4 regions of the Streptomyces sp. NPDC102462 genome follow, and region 1 is predicted to be linked to each of the others. Evidence: riboswitches for the same ligand, from Rfam matches in the RefSeq annotation. Region 1 holds a riboswitch; each other region holds the start of a gene.
The links. A riboswitch is a leader RNA that binds a small molecule or an ion and turns the genes downstream of it on or off. The one in region 1 is predicted to bind S-adenosylmethionine.

Region 1 (4,737 bases):
CGCTCCGAACACCACCACCCCTTGGACCAGCGGGATGTCCTGTGCGGTGACCGCCGCCGCGGTCACCCGGCCCAGGCCGTCACGGGAGAACACCGTCTCCACGACGACCGAACCGGCGATCAGCTGCCCGACCAGCAGGCCCACCACCGTGAGCGCGGGCAGTGACGCGTTGCGCAGCGCGTGCCGCAGATGGACCCGCCACCGGCCGGCGCCCTTGGCGCGTGCGGTCTCCACATAGGACTGGTCCAGCGCGGTCAGCAGGCTCTTGGCCAGCACCTGGGCGATCTGCGCGCCGGTCGGGACGGCCAGCGTCAGCGCCGGCAGGACCAGGCCCCGTACCCCGTCGTTGCCGAACGCCGGGAACCAGTGCAGCCGGAAGGAGAAGGTCTCGACCAGCAGCAGCCCCACCCAGAACGTCGGCACCGACACCCCGAGCGGTGGCAGCGACAGCAGCAGCTGCCGCAGCCACCGCTGAGCGGTGTACGTCGCCACCACCGCGAGGCCGCCGCCGAGCAGCACCGCGAGCAGCAGCGCGGCACCGGTCAACTGGAGTGTCTGCGGCAGCGCGTCGGCCAGGACGGAGGTCACCGGGCGGCCCGTGGAGACCGCGTCGCCGAAGTCCCCGCGCAGCGCCCGGCCGAGATAGTCGGCGTACTGCGCGAGCACCGGCTTGTCGAAGCCGTACTCGTGCCGCAGCGCGGCGAGTTGGGCGGGGTCGACCTGCCCCGAGTCCATCCCGGCGCCGGCCATCGCGGTGACCGGGTCGCCGGGCAGATAGTCCAGCACCAGGAACGACACCGTGTAGGCCGCCCACAGCACGCCGACGGCCTGCGCCAGCCGTTTGATCACATAGCGGCGCATGCGACTAGCCGATCCAGGTGTCGTGCAGTTGGATCCGGCTGCCCGAGTCAAAGGCGAGGTCGTGCACCTTCTTCGACACGCCCAGCTGGGTCTGGAGCTCCACCACCGGCACGTAGTACGCGTTGCGCACGAGGAGTTTCTGCGCCTCGTCCACCAGTTGCCCGCGCTGCGCGGCGTCCGTGGTCGCGGCCTGCTCGGACAGCGCCGCATCCAGTGAACTGGGCGGCAGATGGTAGACGTTGGCCAGCTGGGTGGAGAAGGAGTTGCGCAGGATGTCCGGGTCGGAGCGGGTGACGTTCCCCCACACCACGTCGAAGTCACCCGACTGGAGCGTCGTGGTGAACTGGCTGACCTGGAGCTGTTTGAGCACCACGTCGATCCCGACGGCCTTCAGCTGCTGCTGGACCAGTTCCAGGGCGGGCTGGTTGGTGGCCGCGTTGGGGAACCAGGTGATCGTCAGGCTCAGCCTCTTGCCGTCCTTGGTGCGGACACCGTCGCGGCCGGCCCGCCAACCGGCCGCGTCCAGCTCCGACTTCGCCTTGGCGGCGTCGAAGGCGAGGTCCGCGGCGAGATTCGTGTAGTCGGGCGTGGTGTGCGCCAGAACGCTGGTCGCCGGCCGGGTGCCGGTCGGGAACACGGTGTCGGCGATCTGCCGCCGGTCGACGGCGAACCGGATCGCCCGGCGCACCTTCGCGTCCTTCAGGACGGGCCGCGCGTTGTTGAGCCCCAGGCCGAACACCACGCCGGGGTTGGCCCGGCGCTGGAGGGCGACCTGGCCGCCCTTGAGCGCGGCCTCGTCGGCCTTTCCGACGCTGCTGACCGCGTCCACCTGCCCGGACTGGAGGCTGCCGGCCCTGACCCCCGCCTCGGGGACGACCTTGAACACCAGCTTGTCCAGGTACGCCTCGCCCTTCTTGGACCACAGCGAGGAGCCCCAGGCGTACCCGGTGCGCCGGTCCAGGGTGATCGACTGGTTCTGCACATACTGCTTCAGCACGAACGGCCCGGACCCGATCACGCCGTCGCTGCACTTCTGCTGTGGTGTCTTCTTGACGCTCGACGACGACTCGATGCCCAGCGAATGGGTCGACGTCGCCTGGAGGAACTGGGCGTTGGGCTCCTTGAACGTCACCTTGACGGTGAGCGGGTCCACCACGGTGGTGCTCCTGACGCCGCTGAGATAGCCCTGGGCGAGGGTTCCCAGGGCGCCGAGCTTCGGCACCGCGTCGAAGTTGTCCTTGACCACCTGCGCGGTCAGCTTGGACCCGTCGCTGAAGGTGACATTCGGCCGCAGACGGAAGGTGAACGTCGTCGCGTCGGCGTTGATGTCCCAGCTCTTCGCCAGCCACGGCACGATCTTGCCGGTCCTTGGGTTCTGGTCGGTCAGGGAGTCCACGACCTGGCGCACCGAGTAGATGGTGTCGTTGCTGCCGACCTGCTGCGGATCCACGCAGCCGGCGTCGGAACCCACCGCGAAGGTCAGGGTGCCGCCGGACCTCGCCCGGCCGTTACCGCTGCCGGACGCGTCGCCGCCCGACCCGCAGGCGGTCAGCAGGACACTGGCGGTCAGAAGGGCGGCCAGGGGAGCCCGTCGGGAGAGTCTGAAATCCGGAAATGCTGTCACGGAGGGGTTCTCCTACTCGTGTCACCAGGCACGGGGTGCTGTGCGAGGCACGGCCGCGCAGGGGCGTGCGGCCCCCGGCCGGATCGGCACCGGCGGCGGGGGAGCGCCGTACAGAAAGGGGTCAGGGGGACGACACCGGGAGCCGGTGGCGAAGGGAAGGCACGGGGGAGCCGGGGCCGGCGGCGGACGTCAGCCGGCGGCGGGCGGGCGCGTCAGGCCTGACACAGGCAGCTGGTCGAGCGCTTCAGATCGATGTGGCGTCGGCGTGCGAGCCGGGAGAACGCCGTGGCGTCGGCGGAGGAGGCAACCAGGTCACCGCTGTGCCGCATACCGGTCCTCCCCGTCTCCTGCCCCGCTCCCGGGGCCACGCGCTTGCGGGAATCGTCGGTGATTCCGCCGGGCTTTCACCTGGAGCACCCCACCGCGCGGGAGGGTTGCCGGTCAGCGAGCCAGGGCTTGACGCTGACACTCAATGCCGTTCGCGATGCTACGGAGCGCTCTCGTCCTACGTCAATGCCGTCATCCCGACGTCCTGTTCGACGCTTCGAGTACAAGGGGGCCGTCTCATGTGCCGGGACGCATGGTGGACGCTTCTGCGACCGTGTGCTTTGATCCGGCCATGGAGACCGCAGGTCAGGCACGCGCCCTGCGGCTCGACCCGTTCTGGGCGGGCCGCCGCGCCGATCAGTTCGACCAGACCTGTCGCTGACCGCTCGCCGCCCTCAGCCCGTTCTCCGCACGCGCTCGGCCGCGCCCTCATGCAGATCCGGACCGGCCTCGCCGGCCACCCTCGCGCGGACCGCGTGGCCGACCCGTCGGAAAGAGCCGCATGGCCGTCAACAGCCCCGCCCCGTCAGGGGTGTTCGCCGCGCTGCGGGTCCGTGACTACCGGATCTACTGGAGCACGGGCCTGGTGTCCAACATCGGCAGCGCCATGCAGGGCGTCGCACTGGACTGGTTCGTGCTGACCCTCACGCACAACGGGACCGCGCTCGGCTGGGTCGTGGGCCTTCAGTTCGCCCCGGTGCTGCTGTTCGGCCTGTGGGGCGGGGTGATGGCCGACCGCTACGACCGGCGGACCCTGCTGCTGTGGACGCAGGCCCTGTACGCGGTGCAGGCGCTGCTGCTGACGGTGATCGTGCTGTGCGGGCATGCTCCGCTGTGGCTGCTGTACGTCCTGTCCTTCGCGCTGGGCTGCGTGTTCACGGTGGAGAACCCGGCACGTCTGGCCTTCGTCACCGAACTGGTCGGCCGGGCGCTCATCCCGAAGGCGGCGGGCCTGAACATCCTGTCCCTGAACGCCGCACGGCTGATCGGCCCGGCGATCGCCGGTGTGCTGATCGGGGCGATCGGCACGGGATGGGTGTTCGCGCTCAACGCGGTGTCGTTCACCGTCGTCCTCGCGGGGCTGCTGGCGATCCGGCCCCGTGCGCGGCGAACCGCGGGCCCGACCCGTCCTCCGTGGACGGGTGCCGGGGCCGAGGGGCTGCGCTATGTGGCGGCCCGGCCCGAACTCGTCGGTGTGTTCACCGTCTTCGGTCTGGCCGCGACCTTCGCGGTGAACTTCCCGACCACGCTGACCCTGTTCGCCGGGCGGGTATTCGACGTCGGCTCCCGGGGACTCGGCTTCATGAACACGGCGCTGGCCGTCGGCACGGTCGCCGGAACGGTGGTCGCGACGCGCGGGGTCTCGCCCCGGGTGCGGACCGTCGTCGTCGGCGCGCTGCTGTTCGGCGGGTTCGAGGCACTGGCGGCGCTCATGCCCACGTATCCCGCCTTCCTCGTCCTGCTGCTGCCCACCGGCTTCACGCTGATGACGCTCAACACGGCCGTCAGCGCCTTCGTCCAGTCGGAGGTCAGCGACGCCATGCGCGGCAGGGTGATGTCGGTCTACACGGTGATCTCCATGGGCGGCAGCCCGGTCGGCGGCCCCGTCATCGGCTGGATCTCCCAGCACGCGGGGGTGCGTTGGGGGCTGGCCGTCGGCGCCGTGACGGCCGTCGTGTCCGCCGTCGCGGTGGCGCTGTGGCTGGCACACGGTTCGCCCGCACGACGGCCGGCCCGGGCCGCGCCGTCCCTCCGGATCACCGAACTCCCGCCCCCACAGGGCCGGTCCGCCACACCGTACGACGACCGCGACCCCACACCACCCGCCGAACCGTCCGCCGAAGGCACCCGCCAGGCCTAGCGGGACGGAACACGGGCGCGGGCACCGCCCGCGGGCCGGGCGCCGTCAGCAGCGCCCAGGCCCG
Region 2 (4,737 bases), on a different contig from region 1:
ACCGCTGCTACCTCACCGCCGGCATGCCGACCCTGCTGGTCTGGGGCTCACGCGACCAGGTGGTGCCCGCCGGGCAAGCCGGCGTGGCGCACGCGGCGATGCCCGGCAGCCGTCTGGAGATCTTCGAGGGCTCGGGACACTTTCCGTTCCGCGCCGATCCGCACCGTTTTCTGGCGGTACTGGAGGACTTCATCGCCACGACGCAGCCGGTCAGCCGCAGCCCGGAGGAATGGCGGGAGCGGCTGCGCTCCGAGGGGCGCCGGGCGCATTGACCACGAGCGTGCGGCGAGCCGGTCCCGCCCGACGGGCCCCACGCACCCGCGCGCAGCGCGCCGTCAGTCGAACTCGCTGGGGTGGGGCGCCGGGGTCTTTCCGGCGAGGACGTCCTTCAGCCGCTGCGCACCCGCCCGCACGGCCGCCTCGGTGCTGGTGCGATCGGCGCCCGAGAGGCCGCCGTTGATGACGGTGGCCCCGGAGGCGACCACCCGGAGCGCGGCGACGTCCGTGGTGAGGGTGACCGGCTGCCCGTTGGCGGTGCCCTTCACCGTCACGGTGACCCCCGCCCGGTCGTCGCCGGCGGGGGGCAGCGTGGCCGACACCACCTGGACGGTCCGCTTGCCGCCGTCGGAGCCGGTCACGGTGAACTGGCCGCACTTGCGCGGCAGGCTCCGGAACCAGTCCAGGGACTTCTTCACCGAAGCCTCGCCGTAGTCGCCGACCTGGTACAGCAGCCGGGCCCGCGGATCGGTGAACCCGGTGAGCGCCGAGGCGCCGGGCGCACGGCCCAGCAGGCTGTCGGAGTACAGGCCGTCAAGGAGCCGCTGGCAGTCGGCCGCGGCGGCCTTGCCCTTGAGGAACGCGGCGACGTCGACCTTGCCCATCAGCAGTCTGTCCCGCCAGGAGGCGGCGTCGTTCGCCTGCGTCCAGTCGTCCTCGAGGTCGGCCGCGGTGATCAGCGCGGCCTTCGCGCCCGCCCTCGTGAGCGCGGGGGTGGCGGACGGGCTCGGGGACCGGCCGGGATCGGCCGCGGCCTGCGGGGAGCGCTCGGCGGCGGGGGAGGCGGGCGCCGTGTCCAAGGCCCCGTCGGCGTCCGAGCAGGCGCCCGTGGCCAGCAGTGATCCGGCGGCCAGGGCCGAGGCGAGGACACGCGCGTGACGGTACGGACGGTTCATCGGGGCTGCCTCCTCGCGACGCGGTACGTCCCTCCACGCCACCACCGGGCGGCCCGGCCGACCAGCGTGACCGGACCGTTCGGGTGAACCGGCGGGACAGGACCGTGTGCCGCGCGGCGGGCGGTGTCCCAGGGGTGGACGCCCCCTTGACGTGCCCGCGGGCGCGGATCGACACTCCAGAAGGGAATCCTAGTGAAAAGGTAGGGAAACGATGAGGCGCCGTGGGACGAGCACCGGCCGTGGCCGCCGAGCGCCGTCGCTGCCCCTGCTGACCTCCCGCCGGCACATCGACCTGCTGCGGGTCTGCAGCGCGATCAGCCTCCCGGGCTGACCGTCCCGCGCTCCCGGCCGACCGGGGCCCCTCGCACCCACCGACCGACGACGCTTCGGCCGCGCACAGCCGCGCGCCCACACCCGGGGAGACGCATGTCCACGTTCCGCACGCCGCTCGCCGCCCTCCCGTCCGCCCAGCGGCCCGCCCGCTTCCGGGGCAGGATCGGCCGGGACGCGCGCAGCGGCCACTACGCCGTGCCCCGCCGCTACCGGCTCCACCTCACCACCGCCTGTCCCGACGGCCTGCGGATAGCCGTCGGCCACAGCCTCCTCGCCCTCGACGACATCTGTCCTGTCACCCTCCTCGACGCCGTCCCGGACTGTCCCGGCGGCGGCCACTCGGCGCTGCGCCCGCTCTACGAGGCGAGCGCGCACCGCTACCCGGGACCGGCGCTCGCGCCGGTGCTCAGCGACGACTGGTCGGGCCGGATCGTCAGCACCCACGCCCCCGACATCCTGCGCGACCTCGACCGCTGCTTCGGCGACGGCCGCGACCGGCTCTACCCGTGCGGCACCGAGGCCGGGATCGAGGAGATCGAGCGGCTGTGCGCGCAGGGCATCGAGGAGGCCGCGCAGCGGGCGGGCCGGGCCGGCGCGGACGCGACCGAGCGGGCCGCGGCGCTCGACGTCCTGCTCGGCACCCTGGCCGGACTGGAACGGCGGCTCACCGGACGGGAGTTCCTGATCGGCGACAAACTCACCGCAGCCGACGTCGAGTTGTGGGTCGCGCTGGTGCAACTCGACACCGTGCACCGCCATCACCTCGACGCCGCCGCCGTGCACCGCGTGGCCGCTCATCCGGCGCTGTGGGCGCACGCCCGGCGCCTGGCGGGGCGGCCCGCCTTCGGCGCGCACCTCGACCTGGACGGCATCGCCCGCCGTCATCACGCCCGCTGCGCGGGCCTGGAGGCGGCCGGCTCGGCCGTGCAGATCCTGGACTGGGCGCGGCATGCGGCCGGCGCCCTGGGACCCCGGCGCGGCTGAGCGGGCAGGGGCCGGTCCATTCAGCGGACGGGCGTTGACATACGTCGGCCCAACTGCCTTACTTACCGCTCAGCACGGTCATGAGTGTCAGCGACAAGCCCTGGCTCGCTGGCCGGCAACCCTCGCGCCGCGGTGGGGTGCCCCAGGTGACGACCGGACCGGATGACGCTTCGGTAAGCGCGAGGGCCCCGCGGGGGCCGGAAATGCGAGTGACGCGAGTGACGGACCTGTACGCAGCCGACGGGACGGCCGACGGCCGCACCCGAAGCCGCGTACATCCGTACGCGGGTCTGCTCGTCGCCGACCGGGCGGTCGACCTGCTCCGCGTGAACAGCGCACTGTGTACCGCTTCGGGCCCTGCCCGTCGCCGGGGCTGACGCCACCTCCGGCCCCCGCGTTCCCGACGCACACCGATCGAGCGGTGTGCCGCTGCCCGCCCCTCCCCGGTCCCCGTGCCCCTCCCGTGCGCCGCGCCGCACCCTGGCCCCGCCGGCTCGACGCCGGCCGGCCCAGCGCCGCCGCGGCCACACGGGTCGCTCCGCCGGCCCGGGGGTGCCCCGACCCCGCCGGAGCCCGCCATGTCCGAATCCCCGGGCGGCGCCGTGTCCCTCACCGCGCCGCCACCAGCCGACACACCGTCAAAAACCCTGTCCGCCCAGCGAGTCGTACCGCTGCGCCGCCCCGGCCGATGGATCGTCACGGCCGTCGTGCTGGTGGTCGTGGCACAGATCGCACACGGACTGGCCACCAACCCCTTCTACCAGTGGGACCGCTTCCGCTACTGGTTCCTGCGCCCCACCATCCTCGACGGCCTGCTCATCACCCTCGAAGTGACCGCGCTCAGCGCCGTGCTCGGCCTGCTCGGCGGCATCCTGCTGGCCCTCGGCCGGCTCTCCGGGAGCCCCGTGCTGCGCGCCGTCAGCTGGACGTACACCTGGCTGTTCCGGTCCGTGCCGCTCATCGTCGTACTGATCTTCCTCTACAACTTCTCGGCCCTGTACCGGACGGTGAGCCTCGGCGTCCCCTTCGGTCCCGCGTTCGTCACCTTCGACGAGTCCCGGCTGGCCACCGACATGGTGGTCGCCGTGGTCGGGCTCGGCCTCAACGAGGCGGCGTACGCCTCGGAGGTGGTCCGCGGCGGCATCCTCTCCGTCGACCAGGGCCAGCACGAGGCCGCCGCAGCGCTCGGCCTGCCGAGGCGCTACCAGTTCACCCGGATCGTGTTCCCGCAGGCCCTCAGGTCCATCACCCCGAACTACGTCAACCAGCTCATCGGCCTGATCAAGGCCACGTCCCTGGTGTTCTACGTGTCGCTGCTCGACCTGTTCGGCTCGGTGCAGACCATGGGCAGCACCTACCCCGGCGACATCGTGCCGCTGCTGCTGGTCGCCACCGTCTGGTACCTGATCCTCACCAGCGTCGTGTCCGTCGTCCAGTTCTACGTCGAGCGGTACTTCGCCCGGGGCGCCACCCGCACCCTGCCGCCGACGCCCTGGCAGCGGGCCCGCTCCGGCCTCGTCGCACTGCGCGCCCGACTGCGCCGGGAGGCCGCCGTATGACCGCAGGCCCGCCCGCCCAGCAGGCTCCCGTCGCCCTGGAGGTGCACAACGTGCACAAGTGGTACGGCGCCCATCGCGTCCTCGACGGCATCGACCTGACCGTGCGCCCCGGCGAGGTCACCGTCGTCATCGGCCCGTCCGGGTCAGGCAAGTCCACGCTGCTGCGGGTGATCAACCACCTGGAGCGGCCCGAGATCGGACACGTCAGCGTCGGCGGCGAACCGATCGGGGTCAGACGCAGCGGCAAGCGGCTGAAGGAACTGAGCGAGCGGGCGATCCTGGCCCAGCGCAGCCGGATCGGCTTCGTCTTCCAGAACTTCAACCTGTTCCCGCACCTGACCGCGCTCGACAACGTGGCCGCCGCCCCCGTGGCCACCGGGCGGCTCACCCGGCCCGCGGCCCGGGAACTCGCCCGTGACCTGCTCACCCGGGTCGGCCTCGGCGACCGGACGGACGCCTATCCGCGGCAGCTGTCCGGCGGCCAGCAGCAGCGCGTCGCGATCGCCCGCGCCCTCGCGCTGCGCCCCGGCATCATCCTGTTCGACGAGCCGACCTCGGCGCTCGACCCGGAACTCGTCGGCGAGGTGCTGTCCGTCATCAAGGACCTCGCGACCAGCGGCACCACCCTCGTCATCGTCACCCACGAGATCGGATTCGCCCGCGAGGTCGCCGACCGGATCGTCTTCATC
Region 3 (4,737 bases), on a different contig from region 1:
GCCGGGCATGGACAAGGGCGTCGCCCTGCTGGAGTACGTACGGGAGATCGGCGCCGCATCCGTCGTGTACGGCGGCGACGACCTCGGTGACCTGCCCGCCTTCGCGGCCGTCGACAAGCTACGCTCCGACGGCGTGCCCGGCCTGCTGGTGTGCAGCGGCAGCAGCGAGGTGACCGAACTGGCCGAGCGCGCCGACCTGGTCGTGGACGGTCCGGCCGGGGTGGTGCGGCTGCTGCGGACGCTCGCCGGTCAGCTGGACCGGTCGGCCTGAAGGGCGTGCAGCTGGTCCAGGAACCACTGGGCCGGCGGCAGCGCGGTGGCCGCGGCGGCCAGCCGTTTGGTCCGTTCAGCCCGCTCGTCGTCCGGCAGGGTGAGCGCCCGGTGCAGGGCGTCCGCCGTGCCCCCGATGTCGTACGGGTTGACGGTGATCGCGTCCTCGCCCAGCTCCTCGTACGCCCCCGCCTCCCGGGACAGCACCAGCGCGCAGCCCTGGTCGGAGACGACCGGCACCTCCTTGGCGACCAGGTTCATGCCGTCCCTGATGGGGTTCACCAGGGCCACGTCGGCCAGCCGGTAGGCGGCCAGCGAGCGCGCGAAGTCGTCCTCGACGTGCAGCAGCACCGGCGTCCAGCCCGGCGTCCCGTACCGCGCGTTGATCTCCTCCGCGACGCGCCGCACCTCGGCGGTGTAGTCCCGGTACACGGCCAGGTCCTGGCGCGAGGGGTAGGCGAAGGCGATGTGCACGACCCGCTCGCGCCACTCGGGGCGGTCCGTCAGCAGCTGCCGGTACGCCAGCAGCCCGCGCACGATGTTCTTGGACAGCTCGGTGCGGTCCACCCGCACGATCGCCTTGCGGTCCGCGCCGATCTCCGCGCGCAGCGCCGTCATCCGCTCGGCCACGTCCGGCTCGTGCGCACGCGCGCGCAGGAAGTCCGCGTCGGCGCCCAGACCGTGCACGCCGATGCGGGTGCCGGAGGGGATGCCGGGCCCGAGGACCAGGTGGCAGCAGTCGGTGAAGGCGTCCGCCCAGCGCCGGGTGAGGAACGCGGCGCGGTCCGCGCCCAGGATGCCGCCGAGCAGTTCGGCCGCGATGTCGTCGGGCAGCAGCCGGAAGTAGTCCGGCGGCGCCCAGGGGGTGTGCGAGAAGTGGCCGATGCGCAGGTCGGGGCGGAGCTGCCGGAGCATCCGGGGGGCCAGCGCCAGGTGGTAGTCCTGTACGACGACCGCCGCGGCCTCCGCCGCCTCCTCGGCCAGCGCCTCGGCGAACGCCCGGTTGTAGGTCTGGTACGACGCCCACTGCCGCCGGAACTCCGCGCCGAAGACCGGCTCAAGCGGGGTCTGGTAGAGCATGTGGTGCACGAACCACAGCACCGAGTTGGCGATGCCGTTGTAGGCGTCGGCGTACACGTCGGCCGGAATGTCCAGCATCCGCACGCCGGGCTCGCCGACCCCGCGGCGCACCGCCTCGCGGTCGCCGTCGGACAGTGCCGAGCACACCCACAGGGCGTCCGCGTCGGGGCCGATCGCCGAGAGCCCCGAGACCAGCCCGCCGCCGCCTCGCCGGGCGGCCAGCGAGCCGTCCTCCCGGACGGAGTACGAGACCGGGCCGCGGTTGGACGCGACCAGCACTTGGGCAGCACCGTACGTGGAAGCCATACGCCTCAACCTAGCCCGCCCCACAAACACTCAAACGTACGGTCCGCTCCCGTGTGGGCCGGGCACGGCCGGCGTCGGCTTCAGGCCACTCGGCGGGTGGTGTACTCCGTGATCTGGACCATGGGTGGGCGTTCCTCGGTGTCCACCGGGTAGGTGTGTGGTTCGAAGCCGTGTTCGCCGCGTTCGAACTGGGTGAGGGACGGGCGTACGAGGTGCCCGCGGGCCAGCCGCAGCTGCGCGGTGCGGTAGATCGCGGCGGCCATCCGGCCCAGCGCCTGCCCGTCCTGGTGCCGGTGCCTGCGCACACCGACGTCGACCTGGGCGAGGGCGTCAAGGCCCACCAGGTGCAGGGCGTCGACCAGCATGCCCAGTTCGACGCCGTACCCGACGGGGAACGGCAGCCGCTCCAGCAGTGAGCGGCGGGCCGCGTACTCGCCGCCGAGCGGCTGCACGAAACCGGCCAGCTGCGGCCAGTGCAGATTGAGCAGCGGTCGCGCCATCAGCTCGGTGACCCGGCCGCCCTGGCCCGCCGCGCCGGCCAGCGGGCGGTCGTACATGGCCTTGACCAGGTCGACGTCCGGTTCGGTGAGCAGCGGGCCGACGATCCCGGTGACGAAGTCGGAGGAGAACTCCCGCAGGTCCGCGTCGACGAAGCAGACGATGTCCCCGCCGGTGACGAGCAGCGAGCGCCACAGGACCTCGCCCTTGCCGGGCGCGGCGGGCAGCCGCGGCAGGATGGCGTCGCGGTGCACCACCTGGGCGCCCGCGGCGGCGGCCACCTCGGAGGTGCGGTCGGTGGACCCCGAGTCGACCACGACGATCTCGTCGACCAGCGGAGCCCGCCGCATGAGGTCGCGCCGGATGACGGCGACGATGTCGCCGACCGTCTCCTCCTCGTTGAGCGCGGGCAGCACGACGGAGACCGACTGGCCCGTACGCTGTTTCGCGGCGAGGATCTTGTGCAGTGGCCGGTCGGTCACGGACCAGGAGCGGGTGGCCAGCCAGCGCTCGACTTCTTCCAGCACAGTCAGCTGCTCCTCACTGTCGTGATCACACCGGGTGCATGTGTGATCCATCTCGCGGTTCGGACGACTATCTCAACTGTCCTGGCCGTCGGTTACAGTCTTGAACAACGCGGATGACCATCGCATGTCGGGGGTCGTCGGCGTTCACAACCGCATACAGCTCATCCAGAGGGGCAGAGGGACACGGCCCGATGAAGCCCCGGCAACCCTCCAGCCGGTTCTCGTACTGATCGCTGCGCAAGCCGATCGTTTCCGCGAGGCTCCCGGCTAGGGAAGGTGCCAAATCCGTCTCACGGCGAGATGCGTCGTGAGGAAGATGAGGAGAAAGGGCCTCGCCTCACATGGCTGTGCAGACCGTTGCAAGCACCACGAACCAGTCGGTGGACCTCGGTCCCGCCGCGGCCCTGAGCTGCCGCGAGTGCGGCCACCGGGTGCCGCTCGGCCCGGTGTTCGCCTGCGAGGAGTGTTTCGGCCCGCTGGAGATCGCTTACGACTTCTCGGCGTACGACACCGAGGAGCTGCGCCGGACGATCGAGGCGGGTCCCGCGAACATCTGGCGCTATGCGCCGCTGCTGCCCGTCCCCGCGGACGTGGCCGAAAAGCCCAATCTGAACCCTGGCTGGACCAAGCTGGTCCAGGCCGACAACCTGGCCCGTGAACTCGGCGTCACCGGCGGCCTGTACGTGAAGGACGACTCCGGCAACCCGACGCACTCCTTCAAGGACCGGGTGGTCGCCCAGGCGCTGGAGGCGGCGCGCGCCTTCGGCTTCACGACCCTGTCCTGCTCCTCGACCGGCAACCTCGCCGGGGCCGTCGGCGCCGCGGCGGCCCGGGCCGGCCTGCGCTCCTGTGTGTTCATCCCGTACGACCTGGAGCAGGGCAAGGTCGTCATGGCCGCGATCTACGGCGGTGAGCTGGTCGGCATCGAGGGCAACTACGACGACGTGAACCGCTTCTGCTCCGAGCTGATCGGCGACCCGGCGGGTGAGGGCTGGGGCTTCGTCAACGTCAACCTGCGCCCGTACTACGCGGAGGGCTCCAAGACCCTGGCGTACGAGATCTGTGAGCAGCTCGGCTGGCGGCTGCCCGACCAGATCGTCGTGCCGATCGCCTCCGGCTCCCAGCTCACCAAGATCGACAAGGGGCTGCGGGAGCTGATCGCGCTGGGCCTGGTCGAGGACCGGCCGTACAAGATCTTCGGCGCGCAGGCCGAGGGCTGCTCGCCGGTGTCCACGGCGTTCAAGGCAGGACATGACGTGGTCCGCCCGCAGAAGCCGAACACGATCGCCAAGTCCCTGGCGATCGGCAACCCGGCCGACGGGCCGTACGTGCTGGACATCGCGCGCCGCACGGGCGGTGCGGTGGAGGACGTGACGGACGACCAGGTCGTCGACGCGATCAAGCTGCTGGCGCGCACCGAGGGTGTCTTCGCGGAGACGGCCGGCGGTGTCACCGTGGGCGTGACGAAGAAGCTCCTCGACGAGGGCGTCCTCGACCCGGCGCTCACCACGGTCGTCCTCAACACCGGCGACGGCCTCAAGACCCTCGACGCGGTGGCCGGCACCGGCCTGACCGCCACCATCCGCCCGAACCTGGACTCCTTCCGAGAGGCTGGCCTCGCATGAGCGTGACCGTTCGCATCCCGACCATCCTGCGTACCTACACGGGCGGCCTGTCCGAGGTGAGCGCCGAGGGCGCGAACCTCGCAGAGGTGATCGCCGACCTGGAGAAGAACCACACCGGCATCTCCGCTCGCGTCCTGGACGACCAGGGCAAGCTGCGCCGCTTCGTGAACGTGTACGTCAACGACGACGACGTCCGCTTCGAGCAGGGCCTGCAGACGGCGACGCCGGACGGTGCGGGCGTGTCCATCATCCCCGCCGTGGCCGGCGGCTGACGGTCCCTCACTTTCGGTGACTTCGGTTACCGACTGTTCGTCCGATGGCCCCCTCCGTGAGAGAAGCGGAGGGGGCCATTCAGTGGGGTTGAGCGCGGTAGAGTTGGGGAACGCGTTCCCGGCCCCCGGGTCGGAAGCCCCGGATTCAATCCGCGCAGC
Region 4 (4,737 bases), on a different contig from region 1:
GACCAGTTTCTTCACTGCGGTCACGAAGCGGTCGACGTGTTCGTCGGGGGTGCCCGCGCCGAAGCTGACGCGGATCGCGTTGAGGGACTTCTCGCCGGGCGCGGCCTCCGGGGCGCCGCACTCGCCCTGGGACTGCGGGTCGCCGCCCAGGAGGGTGCGGACGAGGGGGTGGGCGCAGAAGAGCCCATCGCGGACGCCGATGCCGTACTCGGCGGAGAGCGCCGCCGCGAAGTGGGAGCTGTTCCAGCCCTCGACCACGAAGGAGAGCACGCCCACCCGGGGGGCGTCGTCGCCGAAGAGGGACAGGACGCGCACCTCGGGGACCTCGGCCAGGCCCGCGCGGACCTTCTCGATCAGGTGCCGCTCGCGGGCGACCAGGGTGTCGAAGCCGGCCTCCGTGAGGGCCTTGCAGGCGGAGGCGACGGCGTAGGCGCCGATCACGTTCGGCGAGCCGGCCTCATGACGGGCAGCCGTCTCGTGCCACTCCACGGCCACGCCCCCGTCCGCCCGCCGGGTGACCGTACGGCTCGCCCCGCCGCCCGCGAGGTACGGCTCGGCCGCACGCAGCCAGTCGGCGCGTCCGGCGAGCACGCCGGTCCCGAACGGCGCGTACAGCTTGTGCCCGGAGAAGGCGACCCAGTCGACGTCGAGGTCCCGCACCGACACCGGGTGGTGCGGGGCGAGCTGGGCGGCGTCGAGGACGATCCGGGCGCCGTGCGCATGCGCGGCGGCGGCCAGCTCGCGCACCGGCCACAGCTCCCCGGTGACGTTGGAGGCGCCGGTGACACAGACCAGGGCCGGACCGTGCCCGTCACGGCCGGCCAGCGCCGCCTCAAGGGTCGCGACGGCCTGCGCCGGGGTGCGCGGTGCGTCGAGATAGCTGACCTCGGCGTCCTTCCAGGGCAGCAGCGAGGCGTGGTGCTCGGTCTCGAAGACGAAGACCTGACAGCCGGCCGGGAGCACGGCCGCCAGCAGGTTGAGCGAGTCGGTGGTGGAGCGGGTGAAGATCAGCTGGTCGTCGGGGCGGCAGTCCAGGAACTCGGCGACGGTCGCGCGGGCGTTCTCGAACAGGTCGGTGGACAGCTGCGAGAGGTAGCCGGCGCCGCGGTGCACGCTGCCGTAGTAGGGCGCGTAGGCGGCCACGTCGTCCCAGACGCGCTGGAGGGCGGGGGCGCTGGCCGCGTAGTCGAGCGCGGCGTAGGTGACCTCGCCGCCGGTGACGAGCGGCACGGTGACATCACGGCCGAGGACGGGCAGCGGGGCGCGGACGGACTGGTCGGAGGCAGCGGTGGAGACGGACATGGCACAACTCCCGTGAAAGCAGGCGGAATTCACCACGCGAGGGCACACCTGCGGCATCGGGCAGGGCTCGGCGTGGGGAGGAAGAAAGGGGTATGCGGAGGCGGGGCTCTGCGGCCCTATCGCATTCGCTTGCTCACGAGAGGCTCCCTCGACGACCAGGACCCCTGGGCTTGTCACTCAGCAGAGTGCGAGGGGTCCGCGCTTGCCGCAGACCTCGCTGCCTACGGCCTGGTCTTCACCCGGGGCACCCCGCCACGGACGGAGGGTTGCCGGACAGTCGGCCGGGGCCGAATGACTGTCGCTCATGACCTGACGGATATCCTGCCACACGATCATCGATGCGCAAGGCGCGGTCCGGATCCTGGACCGCGCCCTGCGTCACATCGCCGTACGGGGCCTCACGCGTGGCTGGCGGCGGCCCAGCGTGCGAGCGTTCGGCGGGCCGCGCCGGAGTCGATCGACTCGGCGGCCTTCGCCATGCCGTCCCGGATCTGGTCGGCCAGCGGCCCGCTCCCCGGCTCCAGGGCGACCAGGGCCGCCGCCGAGTTCAGCAGCACCGCGTCCCGCACCGGGCCCGTCTCGCCGTCCAGCAGCCGCCTGGCCACCCCGGCGTTGTAGGCGGGGTCGGCGCCGCGCAGCGCCGACACGGGGACCAGGTCGAGGCCGACCTCGCGCGGGTCGAAGACGTCCTCGGTGACCTTGCCGTCGCGCACCACCCAGACCCGGGAGGTGGCGGTGGTCGTCAGCTCGTCCAGGCCGTCGTCCCCGCGGAAGACCAGCGCGGAGGAGCCGCGTTCGGCCAGCACCCCGGCGATGAGCCCCGCCATCCGGGTGTCGAAGCAGCCGATCGCGGAGGCGGTGACCCGGGCCGGGTTGGTGAGCGGCCCGAGGAGGTTGAACGAGGTCGGAATCCCGAGGTCCCGGCGGACGGCGCCGACGAACCGCATCGAGGGGTGGAAGGTGGCCGCGAAGCAGAAGGTGATTCCGGCCTCCTCGACCACCCGCGCGACCCGTTCCGGCGTCAGATCCAGGTTGATGCCGAGCTGTTCCAGCACATCGGAGGATCCGCTCGCCGAGGAGGAGGCCCGGTTGCCGTGCTTGACGACCTTCGCGCCGGCCCCGGCGAGCACGATGGCGGACATCGTGGAGATGTTGACCGTCTTGGCCCGGTCGCCGCCCGTACCGACGATGTCGACGGCCGGACCGGGGATGTGCAGCGGCTTGGCGTGCTGGTACATCGCCTCGACCAGGCCGGTGATCTCCTCGACCGTCTCGCCCTTGGCCCGCAGCGCCACCAGGAAGCCGGCGACCTGGGCGTCCGCGGCCTCGCCGGACATGATGCGGTCCATGGCCCAGGCCGTGTCACCGGCGCTCAGGTCCTGGCCGCCGAGCAGCGCGCTCAGCAGGTCGGGCCAGGAACGGCCCGCCGCGGTGTCGCCTCCAGCGGGGGTCACAGCGCTCATCAGCCGCTCCGGTCGTCGGTCGTCGGTCGTCGTCAATTTCGGATCGGCTCCACCCTATCCATCCGGCGGATGCACGAGGGGCCCCGTCCGAACACCGGACGGGGCCCCTCGCGCGTGGCGTGGCGTGCGCAGCGATCAGTGGTGGCCGTGGCCGCTCGTGATCTCCTTGTACTCCTCGACGGTGGGCTTCGGGATCTGGGCGTCCTCGCCGTAGTAGGCGTCGCTGAGCTTGGCGCGCAGCTTCTCGGACCCCTTCACCTTCCGCTCGACACCGTTCTCGTCGACCGTCGGGCCGACCTGGGCCGGCTCGTACTGGTGGTGGGCCGTGAGGGTGTGCAGCTGCTCCTGGCTGAGCGGCTCATGGACCTCGATGAACTCACCGTGCGGCAGACGCTTGATGATGCCGGTCTCGCGGCCGTGCAGCACCTTCTCGCGGTCCCGGCGCTGCAGGCCGAGGCAGATCCGCTTGGTGGCGATGAACGCGATGACCGGTCCGACGAAGAAGAAGATCCGGACGAACCAGGTGACGGCGTTGATCGACAGGTGCAGGTGTGTGGCCCACAGGTCGTTGCCGCCGCCGACCAGGGTGATCATGTAGACGGTGATCCAGGCGACACCGAACGCGGTCCGGGTGGGGGCGTTGCGCGGGCGGTCCAGGATGTGGTGCTCGCGCTTGTCGCCGGTGATCCAGGACTCGATGAACGGGTAGACCGCGATCGCCGCCAGGACCAGCGGGAAGACGACCAGCGGGATGAAGACGCCCAGGACGAGCGTGTGACCCCAGAGGTTGATCTCCCAGCCCGGCATGAAGCGGATCAGACCCTCGGCGAAGCCCATGTACCAGTCGGGCTGGGCGCCGGTGGACACCTGGTCCGCGCGGTAGGGGCCGATGGCCCAGATCGGGTTGATCTGCGCGACGGCCGCGATGGCCGCGATGACACCGAAGACCAGGAAGAAGAAGCCTCCGGCCTTGGCCATGTAGACCGGCAGCAGCGGCATGCCGACGACGTTCTTCTCGGACTTCCCGGGGCCCGCGAACTGCGTGTGCTTGTGGTAGAAGACCAGGATCAGGTGGCCCACCACCAGGCCGAGCATGATGCCCGGCAGCAGCAGGATGTGGACCGAGTAGAACCGGGCCACGAAGTCATGGCCGGGGAACTCGCCGCCGAAGAGGAAGAACGACAGGTACGTGCCGACGATCGGCACGGACAGGATCGCGCCCTCCATGAAGCGGACACCGGTGCCGGAGAGCAGGTCGTCCGGGAGCGAGTAACCGGTGAAACCGGTGAACATGCCGAGGACGAACAGCAGGAAGCCGAACAGCCAGTTGATCTCACGCGGCTTGCGGAACGCGCCGGTGAAGAACACGCGCATCATGTGCACGAACATGCCGGCGAGGAAGATCAGCGCGGCCCAGTGGTGGATCTGCCGGACCAGCAGACCACCGCGCACGTCGAAGGAGATGTGCAGGGTCGAGCTGAACGCCTCGGACATCAGCTGCCCCTGCAGCGGGACGTACGAGCCGTGGTACTCCACCTCGTTCATCGACGGGTGGAAGAACAGCGTCAGATACACACCCGTGAGGATGATGATGATGAAGCTGTACAGGCAGACCTCGCCCAACATGAACGACCAGTGGTCGGGGAAGATCTTGCGCATGTTGGCCTTGGCCAGGGAGTAGATCCCCAGCCGGCCGTCGGCCCAGTCGGCGACGCGTTCGCCGGCCGGTGCCTTCCCGCGAGAGCGGGACTCTTGGTTCGATGCAGTGCTCATCCGCGCTCCCAGAAAGCAGGACCGACGGGCTCCGCGAAGTCGCCGAGCGCCTGGAGGTAACCCTCGTCGCTCACGCCGATGCGCAGCTGCGGCAGGGCGTGACCGGCGGGGCCGAAGATCACTCGGGCACCGTCGGAGAGGTCGAAGGTGGACTGATGGCACGGGCAGAGCACGTGGTGCGTCTGCTGCTCGTACAGCG

Region 2: linked by a shared signal. The riboswitch ahead of ACIRFL_RS19515 (amino acid ABC transporter permease) and the one ahead of ACIRFL_RS05930 (ABC transporter substrate-binding protein) in region 1 are both predicted to bind S-adenosylmethionine.
Region 3: linked by a shared signal. The riboswitch ahead of thrC (threonine synthase) and the one ahead of ACIRFL_RS05930 (ABC transporter substrate-binding protein) in region 1 are both predicted to bind S-adenosylmethionine.
Region 4: linked by a shared signal. The riboswitch ahead of ACIRFL_RS11295 (aminotransferase class V-fold PLP-dependent enzyme) and the one ahead of ACIRFL_RS05930 (ABC transporter substrate-binding protein) in region 1 are both predicted to bind S-adenosylmethionine.

What each region holds. Positions count from the first base shown of each region.
Region 1 covers NZ_JBIWKB010000004.1:214,592-219,328, forward strand. Annotated here, with positions in the region: gene ACIRFL_RS05925 (ABC transporter permease) at 1-861, opposite strand, end outside; gene ACIRFL_RS05930 (ABC transporter substrate-binding protein) at 866-2,485, opposite strand; SAM riboswitch class IV at 2,849-2,962, opposite strand; gene ACIRFL_RS05935 (MFS transporter) at 3,315-4,673, shown strand.
Region 2 covers NZ_JBIWKB010000020.1:140,378-145,114, forward strand. Annotated here, with positions in the region: gene ACIRFL_RS19495 (alpha/beta fold hydrolase) at 1-272, shown strand, start outside; gene ACIRFL_RS19500 (hypothetical protein) at 336-1,172, opposite strand; gene ACIRFL_RS19505 (putative leader peptide) at 1,384-1,503, shown strand; gene ACIRFL_RS19510 (glutathione S-transferase C-terminal domain-containing protein) at 1,599-2,489, shown strand; SAM riboswitch class IV at 2,566-2,675, shown strand; gene ACIRFL_RS19515 (amino acid ABC transporter permease) at 3,068-4,048, shown strand; gene ACIRFL_RS19520 (amino acid ABC transporter ATP-binding protein) at 4,045-4,737, shown strand, end outside.
Region 3 covers NZ_JBIWKB010000041.1:43,427-48,163, forward strand. Annotated here, with positions in the region: gene otsB (trehalose-phosphatase) at 1-271, shown strand, start outside; gene ACIRFL_RS29645 (trehalose-6-phosphate synthase) at 250-1,656, opposite strand; gene ACIRFL_RS29650 (glucosyl-3-phosphoglycerate synthase) at 1,737-2,681, opposite strand; SAM riboswitch class I at 2,840-3,004, shown strand; gene thrC (threonine synthase) at 3,023-4,306, shown strand; gene ACIRFL_RS29660 (MoaD/ThiS family protein) at 4,303-4,578, shown strand.
Region 4 covers NZ_JBIWKB010000009.1:213,244-217,980, forward strand. Annotated here, with positions in the region: gene ACIRFL_RS11295 (aminotransferase class V-fold PLP-dependent enzyme) at 1-1,302, opposite strand, end outside; SAM riboswitch class IV at 1,496-1,612, opposite strand; gene trpD (anthranilate phosphoribosyltransferase) at 1,701-2,765, opposite strand; gene ACIRFL_RS11305 (cytochrome bc complex cytochrome b subunit) at 2,901-4,538, opposite strand; gene ACIRFL_RS11310 (Rieske 2Fe-2S domain-containing protein) at 4,535-4,737, opposite strand, start outside.